DNA from 3 places in the Paenibacillus thiaminolyticus genome. Region 3 is predicted to be linked to each of the others. Evidence: riboswitches for the same ligand, from Rfam matches in the RefSeq annotation. Region 3 holds a riboswitch; each other region holds the start of a gene.
What was found. Region 3 has a riboswitch for S-adenosylmethionine ahead of FLT43_RS23285 (methionine ABC transporter ATP-binding protein). Riboswitches for the same ligand answer to the same signal wherever they lie in the genome.
Positions count from the first base shown of each region.

Region 1: another riboswitch for S-adenosylmethionine. It lies ahead of FLT43_RS11000 (methionine ABC transporter ATP-binding protein); the one in region 3 lies ahead of FLT43_RS23285 (methionine ABC transporter ATP-binding protein).
Region 2: another riboswitch for S-adenosylmethionine. It lies ahead of metA (homoserine O-acetyltransferase MetA); the one in region 3 lies ahead of FLT43_RS23285 (methionine ABC transporter ATP-binding protein).

Region 1 covers NZ_CP041405.1:2,439,909-2,444,665, forward strand. Annotated here, with positions in the region: gene FLT43_RS10995 (S9 family peptidase) at 1-2,030, shown strand, start outside; SAM riboswitch class I at 2,102-2,212, shown strand; gene FLT43_RS11000 (methionine ABC transporter ATP-binding protein) at 2,332-3,336, shown strand; gene FLT43_RS11005 (methionine ABC transporter permease) at 3,337-3,996, shown strand; gene FLT43_RS11010 (MetQ/NlpA family ABC transporter substrate-binding protein) at 4,042-4,757, shown strand, end outside.
Region 2 covers NZ_CP041405.1:2,136,324-2,141,080, forward strand. Annotated here, with positions in the region: gene FLT43_RS09590 (trans-sulfuration enzyme family protein) at 1-311, opposite strand, end outside; gene FLT43_RS09595 (aminotransferase class I/II-fold pyridoxal phosphate-dependent enzyme) at 308-1,492, opposite strand; gene metA (homoserine O-acetyltransferase MetA) at 1,492-2,433, opposite strand; SAM riboswitch class I at 2,551-2,703, opposite strand; gene corA (magnesium/cobalt transporter CorA) at 3,208-4,143, shown strand; gene FLT43_RS09610 (HRDC domain-containing protein) at 4,241-4,757, opposite strand, start outside.
Region 3 covers NZ_CP041405.1:5,239,058-5,243,814, forward strand. Annotated here, with positions in the region: gene FLT43_RS23275 (UbiD family decarboxylase) at 1-1,092, shown strand, start outside; gene FLT43_RS23280 (Cthe_2314 family HEPN domain-containing protein) at 1,108-1,809, shown strand; SAM riboswitch class I at 1,881-2,031, shown strand; gene FLT43_RS23285 (methionine ABC transporter ATP-binding protein) at 2,159-3,184, shown strand; gene FLT43_RS23290 (methionine ABC transporter permease) at 3,184-3,852, shown strand; gene FLT43_RS23295 (MetQ/NlpA family ABC transporter substrate-binding protein) at 3,990-4,757, shown strand, end outside.

The DNA of each region.
Region 1 (4,757 bases), 2.8 Mb from region 3:
TGGACGGGGCACGCTGGGAATGCGATCTGTCCAGCTATCGGTGCACCCGCCTCCCGGCCCCGGACCGGCCGCTGCCCGAGCCGTATGAGCTGCTCTCCCCCGACGGGCAGTGGGGCGCCTACGCCGAGAAGCATAATCTGTTCACCCGCCATGTGGAGAGCGGGGAAGTGCGGCAGTTGACCTTCGGCGGCGAGCCTTATTATGATTATACAGGCAGTGTGGAGGCGATGAACCTGAATCTTCGCCCCGAGGGCAAGTCATTCCCGGCCGCCTTGTGGTCGCCCGACTCGACGAAGCTCATGACAATGCGGCTCGATCAGCGTTCGCTCCGCGAGCTTCATCTGCTCCAACACGTGCCCTCTGCGGCAAGCGGGGACCTCCGGCCTGTCCGGCATTCGATACGCTATGCTTGTCCGGGCGATCCCCATATCCCGCTGGCCGACATCGTCATCTGCGATATTAAGCGGCAGGACAGCATCGTCGTGGACGCGCCCCGCATCATACTCGGTTCCGACAGCCCCTTCAATCCTCTGGCCCCCCAGGCCTGCTGGAGCAAGGACAGCAAGCAGGTCTGCTATCTGTCCATGGCCCGCGATTACCGTTCGGCCAAGCTGATTGCCGCCGATGCGGAGACGGGGGCGGCCCGCACCGCCATCGAAGAACGGAGCGATACGTTCCTGTTCATCGATCTGTATCATTTCGGCAATCTGGACCTACAGTTACGGCCGGATCCGAACTTCCGCCTGCTGGCCGACGATACCGCCCTCTGGCTCTCCGAGCGCGACGGATACGCTCATCTGTATCTGTTCGACAGCCGCTCGAGACAGCTCATCCGTCAGCTTACATCCGGCGAGTGGAACGTCCGGCGGCTGGCGGCCGTGGATGAGCGGCAGCAATGGATATACTTCACGGCCAGCGGCCGCGAACCGGGGCGCGATCCGTACTTCCAGCACCTGTACCGCATCCGTCTTGACGGGACGGGCTTGACGCTGCTGACGCCGGAGGATGCGGATCATAAGATCGCCTTCGCTCCGGATCTGAGCTGCTTCACGGACACCTATTCGCGCGTCGATCTGCCTCCGGTATCCGTGCTTCGCCACAACGACGGCAGCCTCGTCCGGGAGCTGGAGCGGGCCGATATCGAGCTGCTGCTGGAGCAGGGCTATCAGCTTCCGGAACGGTTCACGGTCAAGGCGGCGGATGGGGTTACGGATCTATACGGCATTTTGATCCCTCCCGCATCCTGCGAGCCTGGGCGGAAGTATCCGCTGATCGATTATTTTTACGGGGGACCTCAGCTTCTCAATACGCCGAAATCGTTCCTGTGGGAGTCCGCCATCGATTTCTCCGGCGGATCGCAATCGTTCACCCAACTCGGATTCGTAACGATCGTGATGGACGGAACGGGCACTCCTTACCGCTCCAAGGCGTTCCATGACGCGTCCGACGGCAATCTCGAGCATGCGGCCGGATTAGCGGATCATGCCGCCGCCATCCCTCAGCTCGCCGAACGATATCCGTTCATCGATCCGAAGCGCGTCGGCATCTGGGGTGTCTCCGGGGGAGGCTACGGCTCGGCCCGGGCCATTCTGACCTATCCCGACGTCTATTCCGTCGCCGTCTCGGGGGCCGGCAATCACGATCAGCGGGCCTACATTGCAGCATGGGGCGATCGGTTCCAGGGACTGGCCGACAAGGAACATCCGGAGAGGTATGGCCGTCAGGACAACGCACAGCTGGCGGCTAATCTGAAGGGCAAGCTGCTGCTCGCGCACGGCGATATGGATGACAATGTTCATATGGCGCATACGATGCAGCTCGTCGACGCACTGATCCGGGCGAACAAGGACTTCGATCTGCTCATCATGCCGAACGTCGGCCATAGCATTCAGTCGAACCGCTATTTTATCCGGCGGAAATGGGACTATTTCGTGAAGCATCTGCTCGGAGCCGAACCGCCTGCCCAGTATGAGATTGCGCCGGAGGTGCAGCACTTGCCCGCACAGGCTGCTCTGTCCATTCCCGACTAACCCAATGAAAATTAAATTGACAACCGCAGCATTCCTGTGTATGATTCTCACAAGACAATTTCATTATCTTGACCTTATCAAGAGCGACTGAGGGAATAGGCCCTATGACGTCCAGCAACCTTACCCATTATGGTAAAAGGTGCTAAATCCTACAGAATGCGCGGCATTCTGAGAGATAAGTGGTTCCTATCGATGGAATGCAGCAGCCTCTTTCTCTCATGGAAAGAGGCTTTTTTTCATTCGCTGGAATAGATGCTGGCCGGACGAGACAATACAGCATGAACGTTGGAGTGTGAGAGAGATGATAGAGATAAGGAATCTTATCAAGGAATACCGAAGCAAGACGGGAACGGTCGTCGGTGTCGATAATGTCTCGCTGCAGATAGAGAAGGGCGACATCTACGGCATCATTGGGCGAAGCGGAGCCGGCAAAAGCTCCCTGCTCCGCTGCATCAATCTGCTGGAGCAGCCGGCATCGGGCAGCATCCTCGTCGACGGCGTCGATCTGACCAAGCTGCAGGGCGAGCAGCTGCGGCAGGCCCGGTTGAAGATCGGCATGATCTTTCAACATTTTCACCTGATTCGATCCAAGACGGTCTATGAGAACATCGCCTTTGCGCTCAAGGCGAACCGGACATCCAGGGCGGACATCGAAGCGCGGGTGACCGAGCTATTGGAGATGGTCGGCTTGTCCGACAAGCGCGATGTCTATCCTTCGCAGCTGAGCGGCGGCCAGAAGCAGCGGGTGGGCATCGCCAGGGCGCTCGCGAACGATCCGCATGTGCTGCTCTGCGATGAGGCGACATCCGCGCTCGATCCGGAGACGACCCAGTCCATTCTCGACCTGCTGCAAAAAATCAACCGTGAATGGAAGCTGACAATCGTCCTGATTACCCATGAGATGGAAGTCGTCAAGGCAATCTGCGATCGGATGGCCGTCATGCAGAACGGCCGCGTCGTCGAGGAGGGGCCTGTCTATGATATCTTTTCCGATCCGCAGCATCCGATGACCCGCTCCTTCATCAACAGCCTGTTCCAATTCGATCTGCCCGACCGCCTGCTCCGGCACAGCACGGGAACCGTCGTCAAGATTCACTTCGTCGCGCCGCAGGCGGAGGAAGCCGTCATTACCGACATGCTGAAGCAGTTCGATGTCACAGGCAATATCCTGCATGGCAAGATCGAATACATCCATGATACGCCTCTCGGCATCCTCATCCTGGAGCTGAACGGCAATCCGTCCGAAGTGCAGCGGGCCATGGATTATATCGCATCACGAACGCACCGATTGGAGGTAATCAGATAGATGGACTCCCTCATACAGATCTTGCCCGATCTGTACAAGGCGTTTTTTCAGACCTTGTATATGGTGGGCATCTCATTAGTTGTCGCTTTAATTCTGGGTCTTCCTATTGGAATAATATTATTTGTAACGGATAAAGGACTGTTTCTCGAAAATCGCCTTACCCGCGTCGTCCTCGGCTTCATCGTCAACATGATCCGATCGGTTCCGTTCATCATCCTGCTCGTGACCCTGCTGCCGCTGACGAAGCTGATCGCCGGCACTACGATTGGTCCGACAGCCGCATCTGTCTCGTTGTCGGTGGCCGCCATCCCGTTCTTCGCCCGGCTCGTCGAGACCGCGCTGCGCGAGATCGACAAGGGCGTTATCGAAGCTGCCGTGTCGATCGGGGCCACACCTTGGATGATCATCCAGGATGTGCTGCTTCCCGAAGCGAAGCCCGGCATCGTGCAAGGGATTAATATTACCGCGATCAGCCTCGTGGCCTACTCGGCCATGGCCGGGACGGTCGGCGGAGGCGGCATCGGCGATCTGGCGATCCGGTTCGGCTATTACCGCTATGACAATACGGTCATGTTCACCACCGTCATCGTCCTGATCTGTCTCGTGCAGCTCATTCAATATGCCGGCGATTTCCTGGCCAAAAAGGTAGACAAGCGCTAACGCAAGGTTACAACATCATTTCACATATATATGGAGGGTATCATCATGAAAAAGACAGCCATTCTTCTCTCGCTCATCCTGACGCTCAGCCTGTTGGCCGCCTGCGGCAGCGGCCCGTCCTCCAGCGGCGGGGACAATGCGAAGCAGGAAGAGCGCAAAACATTGAAGTTCGGGGCCACCGCCGGCCCATACAGCGATATGCTGACGAAGGCGATCAAGCCGATCATGGAGAAAAAAGGCTACACGATCGAAATCGTCGAATTCGGGGATTACGTGCAGCCGAACCTGGCGCTGTCCAACGGCGATCTGGCCGCGAACCTGTTCCAGCATAAAATCTACATGGATAACTTCGCCAAGGAAAACAAGCTGGAACTGACCGATCTCATCGTCGTGCCTACGGCGCCAATGGGCATCTACTCATCGAAGTACAAGGCGCTCGGCGAGATCGCCGACGGCAGCACCGTCGCGCTGGCGAACGATCCGACCAATCTCGCCCGTTCGCTGGGGCTGCTCCAGGACGCCGGCCTGCTGACGATGAAGGATGACATTGACCCGCTGCGCGTCTCGGAGAAGGACGTCAAGGACAACCCGAAGCAGCTCGTGCTGCAGCCGATCGAGGCCGGCCAGCTGCCGCGCGCCGTCGACAGCGCCGATATCTCCCTTGTGCCGGGCAACTTCGCGCTCGCGGCCAAGATGAATCTGCTGGATGCGCTGCAGCTGGAAAATATGCCGGACGACTACCGCAACCGGGTCGTCATCAA
Region 2 (4,757 bases), 3.1 Mb from region 3:
CCTGCGGAGAAGAGCAGGAAGGCGGAGGAGATCGCCGCCATCCCAGAAGCGAACGCGTATCCGTTCGTTCCCCCTTCCAGCACGGCGATATGATCCTCCAAGGCCTGCCGGGTCGGATTGCCCGAGCGCGAGTAATCGAATTCCGGCGGGTCGTAAATATCGTGATGATGGAACGTCGTCGCCTGATAAATCGGCACGCTAGACGCGCCCGTCGTCTTGTCGCTTTCCCCGCCGAAATGAATCAGCTTCGTTGTAAAATCGAGCGCCTGTCCTTGCTTCAACTCCGGCTTCTCTTTGTCTGATTCGCTCATCCCTGCTCCACCTCCAACCGGGCAGCTTCCAGCGCTTGCGCCAGATCTTCGATCAGGTCGTCGACATGCTCAATGCCGACGGAGAAGCGCAGCAGCCGATCGTCCACCCCGATCCGGTCCCGAATCTCCGCCGGGATATCGGCGTGAGTCTGCACCGCCGGATAGGTCATCAGCGACTCGACGCCGCCCAGGCTCTCCGCGAACGCGATCAGCTTCAGATGGCGCAGAATCGGATCGACATAGCGCGCATTCTTCAAGCGGAAGGAGAAGATGCCGGTGTTGCCGGAAGACTGGCGACGTTGAATCTCGCAGCCCGGATGATCGGCCAGACCGGGATAATAGACCGCTTCGACAGCCGGGTGCTCCAGCAGCCATTCCGCGAGGCGGGTCGCATTGTATTCATGACGCTCCATCCGCAGCGCCAGTGTCTTCATGCCCCGCATCAGCTGGTACGAATCCGACGGGCTCAGCACAGCGCCGATCGAGTTGTGGAGGAAAGCCATCTCCTCCGACAACTCGCTGCCCTTGGTCACGATAAGACCCGCCAGCACATCGTTGTGGCCGCCGAGATACTTCGTCGCACTATGTACGACAATGTCCGCTCCAAGCTCCAGAGGACGCTGGAAGAATGGCGTCAGCAGCGTATTGTCCACAATCGTCAGCAGGCCGTGCTTATTCGCCCAGGCCGCCACCCGCTCAATATCCGTAATCATCATCAGCGGATTGGTCGGCGTCTCGATGAAGACCGCCTTCGTCTGCGGCGTGCGGGACGACTCCAGCGCATCCAGATCATTCGTGTCGACATAGGTTGCGGTGACCCCGCAGCGGGACCATATCCGCTCCAGCAGACGGTACGTCCCGCCGTACAGATCGAGCGACACGATCAGATGATCGCCTTGCCCGAATTTGGCGAACACCGTCTGTATCGCGGCCATGCCCGAGCTGCAGGCGAAGCCGGCATCGCCCTGCTCTAGGGCGGCTGCCGCTTCCTCCAGCACCGTGCGCGTCGGATTCTTCGTCCGGATATAATCGAAGCCCGTGCTCTGTCCCAATCTCGGATGACGATAGGCGGTAGCCTGGTAAATCGGATAATTAACGGATCCTGTGGCCGGATCGTTAACCGACCCGATCTGAGCAAGACGGCTTTCTATGCGGTAATCGGCTTCGTTGCGCTCCACCATTATGCGTTGGCCCCTTCCTTACGCAATACGGCTCTGCCCAGTTCGTACGGCGTTTCCTGATAGACATAGTAGTTCAGCCAGTTCGAGAACAACAGATTGGCGTGCGCGCGCCACGACGAACGCGGCTGGCGTGACGGATCGTTGTTCGGGAAGTAATTGACCGGCAGCTCCATCTCCATCCCTTTGGCGGTATCCCGATCATATTCCCATTTCAACGTGCATGGGTCGTACTCGGAATGACCTGTCACGAAGATATGCTTTCCGTCCCGCGTGGCCGCGAGATATACGCCCGCCTCATCTGACTCGGCGAGAATATCCAGCTCCGGGACGCGTTCCACGTCCTCGCGGCGAACCTCCGTATGCCGGGACTGAGGCACGAGGAACACGTCATCGAAGCCTCGCGTCAGCTTCACATTGTCCAAGGTCGTACAATGCGGATACACGCCGAAAATTTTGCGTTCGAGCGGATATTTCGGAATGCCGTAATGGAAGTATAATCCAGCCTGGGAAGCCCAGCAAATATGGAACGTGGACGTCACATTTGCGGAAGACCATTCCATAATGCGGCATAGCTCGCTCCAATAGGTCACTTCCTCGAAGTCCATCTGTTCAACCGGCGCCCCCGTAATAATCATGCCGTCGAATTGCTGTTCCTCGATTTCATCGAATGTCTTATAGAATGCAGATAAATGTTCAGCGGATGTATTTTTGGACGTGTGCGTCGCTGGATGAAGCAGCGTCACATCCACTTGCAGCGGCGTATTGCCAATGAGTCGCAGCAGTTGCGTCTCGGTCGTTTCTTTCGTCGGCATCAGATTCAGGATGACAATTCGCAAGGGACGGATATCTTGGTGATACGCGCGGGTTTCGTCCATCACGAATATATTCTCCTGAAACAATATTTCTTTGGCCGGCAAATGATCGGGAATCTTAATCGGCATGACGCTCTCCTCCTTCATAAAATCCATCATAGATTGGTTGTCGCTTGCGGTATGAGGGTACAAAAAAACCTTTCCCGACATTCGAGAAAGGTTATGCATAGCCTAAATCATGCGCCTCTCTCATCTGTCAGCAGCAGTCTTCTGACCGCTACCGCAAGAATTAGCACCGTGCGCGCCGCAGATACGTCCTTAACATGCAAGAACGGTTCTGCGCATCTGCCGGTTGCCGGGTTTCATCGGGCTTGTCCCTCCACCTGCTCTTGATAAGATTGCTAACATTGCATATTCGATTGCAGTCCTGTGAAGCCGAATAGGACTTTGTAATAATTTAAAGCTAAGTCAAGCAATAAGTCAAGAGGAAAATCACCTTTTGCTCCTTCCCGCATATCGTATTCCATGCACGTTGCAGCAAGCCGATTTTTTCTTGAAAAAAGGACGTGCCGAGCGGTATACTAAACTGGTGCTTGAGCGGCACTGTTGTCATAAAGCGTTCGAAGATTATCGTAAATCATTTCAATTGGGGTGAATTTCGGATGGATGGCGACCCGAGGCAATGCCGAGGTACGAACGGACAACCGAATAAGGCGATTCGGCGGGACCCCGTGCAGCTTGACGGCTGTCGCGTTCTGTCATTATGCCCATCCCCGAGCATCATGCGCGATTAGCTGCCGTGCCCTGGGGTGAACGGCCCTCATCTGCATCTTCCCTGCGCGAATCGTCTGAACAGACGAAGCAAGCTGCCGCATCCGACATGCGGCCGAAGGGGAGAGAGCAATGAAAATCCGTCTAGTTAACGAAGGCGTCTTTACGCCGGTGGATGACATACAGATGACACTGACTCCGCCGGAGAGCGGCTTCTATTGGTTAGATGCCGATCTTGAAGATTTGGTCGAGCTGCAGCCTTTGTTCTCCATTCATGATCTCGCGGTCGAGGACTGCATGAGCGAGGAAGAGCAGCGGCCCAAAATCGAAATCTATGAAAATCATTATTTCATCGTTCTGAACAGCATCCGGTTCGACGATGAGGAAATATTCCTGCGGGCCTTGAACATATTCCTCGGCAAGCACTACATCATCACCGTCACGAAGCAGAAAATCAATGAATTGCGGATGGTCAAGCCGATGCTGTGGGAGCAGCAGGTAAGCGCGGCCGACCGCATGCTGTACCACTTAATCGATATCTTGGTGGATAATTACTTCTCGGTAGCCGATCGAATCGAAGCCAAGATTGACACCTTGGAGGAAGAGCTGATCGTCAGCGCCAAGAAAGCCCATTTGAACGCGATCATCAGTCTTCGCAGCGAGATTCTGTGGCTGAAGAAAGGGCTGGCCCCGCAAAAAGAAGTACTGATCGTCCTGTACCGGAAGGATCTCCGGCTGATCGATGACGATCTGCAGAAGTACTTCCGGGATATCTATGAAAATGCGGTCAAAGTCTCCGAGACGTTCGAGACATTCCGCGACCTGATGGGCAACTTGCGGGAATCGTATCAGCTCAGCATCGCCAACCGCGCGAATGATATTATGCGCGTATTTACCGCGATTACGACGATCTTCATGCCGCTGACGCTTATTACCGGCATTTACGGCATGAACTTTGAGTTTATACCATTCATGTCATGGGGATACGGGTCGATCTATATTATCGGCTTTATGCTCATACTCGGGGCCCTGATGTTCTACCTGTTCCGCAAAAAAGACTGGATCTAAACAGATTCCGAAATCCGTCCTTATACACATACGCACGATAAAGCGCAAGCCCGCCTCCCGCTCCAAGGGATGCGGGCTTGTTCATGCTTCCCTCGGATTAACCCGCCTTCGCCTGCCGCGCCTCCCGGTTCTTCCGTCTGCGGTGCAGAAGCCGGAGGAGGCGAATTCGTTCATAATTGGTCTGGAGCTCGGGAGCCGGCAGCTCCAGCGCCGCTTCGCCGAATGCCTTAATATAGATCGGCTTGATGTACTCGTCCCCCAGTTCAATGAGGGCGGACTCGACCGCTTCGCGCTCGACGGGAGGCATGGAAGCCAACTCCTCCTCGGCCAGCCCTTCGATCGCGCCGCCTTCCTTCGTAATCTTCTCGATGCGCATAATTAATTCGCGCCGATCCACCTGCAGCCGATCCATCAGCTGCTCGATCCCCATCCCTTGCTGCAGCCCTTCCATCAACAGACGGCGCTCCGATATTTTGGCCAGTTCATTTGCCTGCTTCGCTTCCCATTCCGCATAGACCCATCTGGCGAATTCAGGTTCGCTCACGGCGTCCGCCACCCAATCCAGCGGGAAATCCGTCGTGCGGGCATACTGCTTCGCGATCTGAATAATCTCT
Region 3 (4,757 bases):
CCGGAGAAGCTGCCGGAGCTGCTCATGGCCTCCTTCGTCATGGGCGAGCGCCTGCCTGTCGTGGACAGCGGCTTCGAAGGGCATCGCATTCCGGCGGAAGCTGAGTTCGTCATCCAGGGCTACGTGCCTCCGCATGAGCGGCGGCTGGAAGGGCCGTTCGGCGACCATTACGGCTATTACTCGTGGGCGCATGAGTTCCCGATTGTCAATGTGAAGCACATGTACCACCGCAAGGACGCGATCTACCCGGCGACGATCGTCGGCAAGCCGCGTCAGGAGGACTACTATTTGGGCGAGTATCTGGTCAAATTGCTGTCACCGGCCTTCCCGATGGTCATGCCGAGCGTGCGCAAGGTGCATCCTTATCCGGAGACAGGCGTCCATTCTCTGGCCGCTGCCGTCGTCCGGGAGAGCTATTCCCGCGAGGCGATGCTGAGCGGCTTCCGGATTCTCGGGGAAGGCCAGCTCAGCCTGACCAAATTCCTGATGCTCACCGATCAGGATGTCGATCTGGACAATTTCGCGCAGCTGATGGAGAACGTATTGGAGCGCTTCCAACCGGAGTCGGACCTGTATGTGCTCAACAATACGTCACATGATACGCTCGATTATACCGGGCACAAGCTGAATCACGGCAGCAAGGGCATAATGCTGGGGGTCGGCGAGCCGGTCCGCGAGCTCCCGCATACGTATGAGGGAGGCCCGATTGACGAAATATCGGATGTGGCCGTATTCTGCCGCGGTTGCCTGACGATGTCCGGAGCGTCCTATGAGGCCGAGCCGCAGTTGGCGGAACGGCTGATGGAGCGGTTGGCCGCGCAGGAGACGCCTTGGCCGCTCGTATTCCTGGTGGACGATGCGCAAGTGGCCCGCACGCAGCTGTCTTTCCTGTGGACGGTGTTCACTCGCTTCAACCCTGCTTCTGATATATACGCGCGGATGGAAGTCCGAAATCACCACATTGCGTATCAACTGCCGATTGTTATTGATGCGCGCATGAAGCCGGGCTACCCGGACGAATTGTTCCCGCGCGAAGATATCGTGCAACGGGTGGACGATCGTTGGAAAGACTATTTCCCGAACGGATTCTAATCGGGGGTGGTCACGATGCTGCGAAGCCTGTTCGGGGAAGCGCCCCGCAGGGATGAAGGCGCGTTGAAGGAAGCGATGGAAGCGATAGACCGCTATCTGTCGCATGTAAGGAAGCAGATGGACAACGGCGGGGATCCGGGGCATTACTGGCGCAAAATCGAAATCTGGACGGTAGGGCTTCGCACATCGCTCGATGAGCTGGAGCAGAGCATCTATGCTTCCGGCAAGTATGCGGAGCGGGTGACGAAGCAGTATCAGGAAGATATGAATGATCATGAATTGGATGATTATTACCGTCACGTCTACTTTTACAAAAATGCGTTCATCCGCGTCTTCTCCATCCTGGACAAGCTGGGGACGCTGCTGAATGAGGTGCTGCGGCTGGAGACGGAGCAAATGAAGCATTTGTTCTCTTACTTCACGGTGCTCCGCCGGCTGCATCTGACAGGCAGGCATCCGCGCCTGACCGACAAGCTGTCCGGCCTCAAGCAGCTGCATGGAGAAGCGATGCAGCGCCTGCGCACACGCCGCAATACCGAGATTCACTATATGAATGCGGAGATGCAGGACGATCTGTGGCAGCGGCACCGCAGCTTGAACAGCAAGCTGCGGCTGGAGGATATCCAGGCGAATATGGACGATGTGGAAGAAGGCATGCAGATGGTGTGCGGCGCGCTTACCGCTTCGTTCCGGGCTCTCGTTACCCTGGAAAAATGAAACGTAAGGTAAGAAAAGTCAATTGACAATATCCGAGTAATATCATATACTTTGAATAATTTCATAACGATTTCTTATCAAGAGTGGCGGAGGGACAGGCCCTGTGAAGCCCGGCAACCGATCCTGCAACCCGTATTTGCACGCAGCTTACCGCTGCCGCAAGATTGCAGGATGTCAATGGTGCTAATTCCTTCAGAACGGATAAGTTCTGGCAGATAAGAAAGGGCGCTAACCCACCTGCACACGAGAAGCACATGATACAGCCCCCTTTTGGCATCTGCCAAGAGGGGGCTTTTGGCGTGAATACAGAGATACAGGCCACCGCTAATTAGGAAGGGGAAAACTATCATTGATTCGTCTGGAGCATATCAGCAAACAATATGAAGTCAAAGGCAAGCTATCCGGACCTCTCGCATTGAACGATGTCAGTTTGACGATAGAGCAGGGAGAAATTTTTGGCATTATCGGCCACTCCGGGGCCGGCAAGAGCACACTGCTGCGCAGCATCAACCTGCTGGAGCGCCCGACCTCCGGGAAGGTGTTCGTGGATCAGGTGGACATGATGAAGCTGTCGAAGCGGGAGCTGCAGGAGCAGCGCAGCAAGATCGGCATGATTTTTCAGCATTTTAATCTGCTGTCCTCGGCGACCGTGTTCGACAATGTCGCATTCCCGCTGCGGCTGCAGAATGCGTCTGCCGCCCAAGTGAAGGCGAAAGCGGATGAATTAATCCGTCTCGTCGGTCTCGAGGAGCACCGCAATAAATATCCGGCGCAGTTGTCCGGGGGACAGAAGCAGAGGGTCGGCATTGCGCGAGCGCTTGCCAACGATCCGAAGGTGCTGCTCTGTGACGAAGCGACTTCTGCGCTCGATCCGCAGACGACGCAATCGATTCTGGAGCTGCTGCTCGATATTAACCGGCGCTTCGGCATCACGATCGTTCTCATCACCCACGAGATGCATGTCATTCAGGCGATATGCGACCGGGTCGCGGTCATCCATGCCGGCGAGATTGCAGAGCATGGCAAGGTCGTCGATGTCTTCCTGAAGCCGCAGCATCCGGTAACGAGGGAATTCATTATGGAGGAGCGCCATGACGCCGACCTGCAGCCGTGGATGGCCTTCCAGGGGCAGGCAGGAGACCATTCGCGCGTCGTCAAGATCAATTACTTGGGCGATGTGACGTATGAGCCTGTGCTGCAGACCGTCCTTACCGAGGCGGGGGTCCGCTTCACGATATTGCAGGGGACGATATCGCGCATGAAGGATACTCCCTATGGCCAATTGGTCGTTCGGCTGGACGGCGGCCAGCCGGATGTCGATAGATCGCTCTCCGCGCTGAAGGATAGAGGACTTGAAGTGGAGGTGATCGCCTAATGAAGGATCTGGATTTCTCCAAAATCAACTGGGGCGATATTGGAACGGCGACAAGCGACACGCTGGCGATGATGCTGTTCTCCGTCCTGTTCACGATCGTTATCGGGCTTCCGCTCGGCGTACTGCTTTATTTGACAGGAAAATCAAAAGGAACGGCCGGGAGAACCGTATATTTCGCAGTTTCTTTCATCGTCAACATTTTGCGTTCCGCGCCGTTCGTGATTCTGATGATCGCGCTGATTCCGGTCACCCGGATGATTGTCGGCACCTCGATCGGGGTCGAAGGCACGATTCCGCCGCTCGTTATTGCGGCTGCGCCATTCTTCGCCCGGCTGGTGGAGACCTCGCTGCGCGAGGTGGACCGCGGCGTCATCGAAGCCGCGCAGGCAATGGGCGCTTCGACCTGGCAGATCGTGCGCAAGGTGCTGCTGCCGGAGGCGATGCCGGGCCTTATCGCCGGCGCGACGATTACGGCCGTCACACTCGTTACCTATACGGCAATGTCAGGCATGGTCGGCGGCGGCGGTCTTGGGGACTTGGCCATTCGATACGGGTATCACCGCTACGAATTTGAAGTCATGATCATTTCGATTTTTATTATGGTGCTGCTCGTGCAAATTCTGCAATGGATTGGCGACGCATTCGTCCGCCGGTTCACCCGGAAGTAGCCATCCGGCCATGGCCCGCATGGGTCCGGCTGCGGAGATCGTCAGGAATTCGCTCGGTACCGAGCTTCCATATAGAAGTGTGTGTGAACGACCTCTATAACATCAAAATGGGGAATTAACGGGAGGAGAAGAGAGACATGAAAAAATGGACGTATGTATTGACGTTGATAGCGCTGATTGGCGTGCTCGCGGCTTGCGGCAGCAAGTCGTCGACCGGAACGGATACGGGTTCGTCGAACGCGGCGGGCGGAGAAGGCGGGACGGTGAAGCTGGTTGTTGGCGCATCGCCGGTGCCGCATGGCGAGATTCTGAACCATATTGCGCCGAAGCTGAAGGAGCAAGGCATTGAACTCGAGGTCAAAGAGTTCACGGACTATGTGCAGCCGAACGTGCAGGTGCACGAGAAGCAGCTGGATGCGAACTTCTTCCAGCACAAGCCGTACATGGACAATGAAGTGACGGAAAAGGGCTATGATCTTGTAAGTGTCGGGAACGTGCATGTGGAGCCATTCGGCGGGTATTCGAAATCGATCAAATCGATCGATGAACTGAAGGATGGAGATACGGTATCGATTCCGAACGATCCAACCAATGGCGGGCGCTCGCTCCTTCTGTTGGAGAAGCAAGGTCTGATCAAGTTGAAGGAAGACGCTGGCCTGAACGCCGGTGTGAAGGATATTATCGAAAATCCGAAAAATCTGAAATTCAAAGAGCTCGAAGCAGCCATGCTTCCTCGTACGCTGGATGAAGTCAACTTGGCGCTTATCAACACGAACTTTGCGCTGGAGGCCGGACTTAATCCGACGGAGGATGCCCTCTTCATCGAGGACAAGGATTCCCCGTATGCGAACATCCTGACAGCGCGGAGCGACAACAAAGACAGCGATGCGATCCAGAAGCTGCTG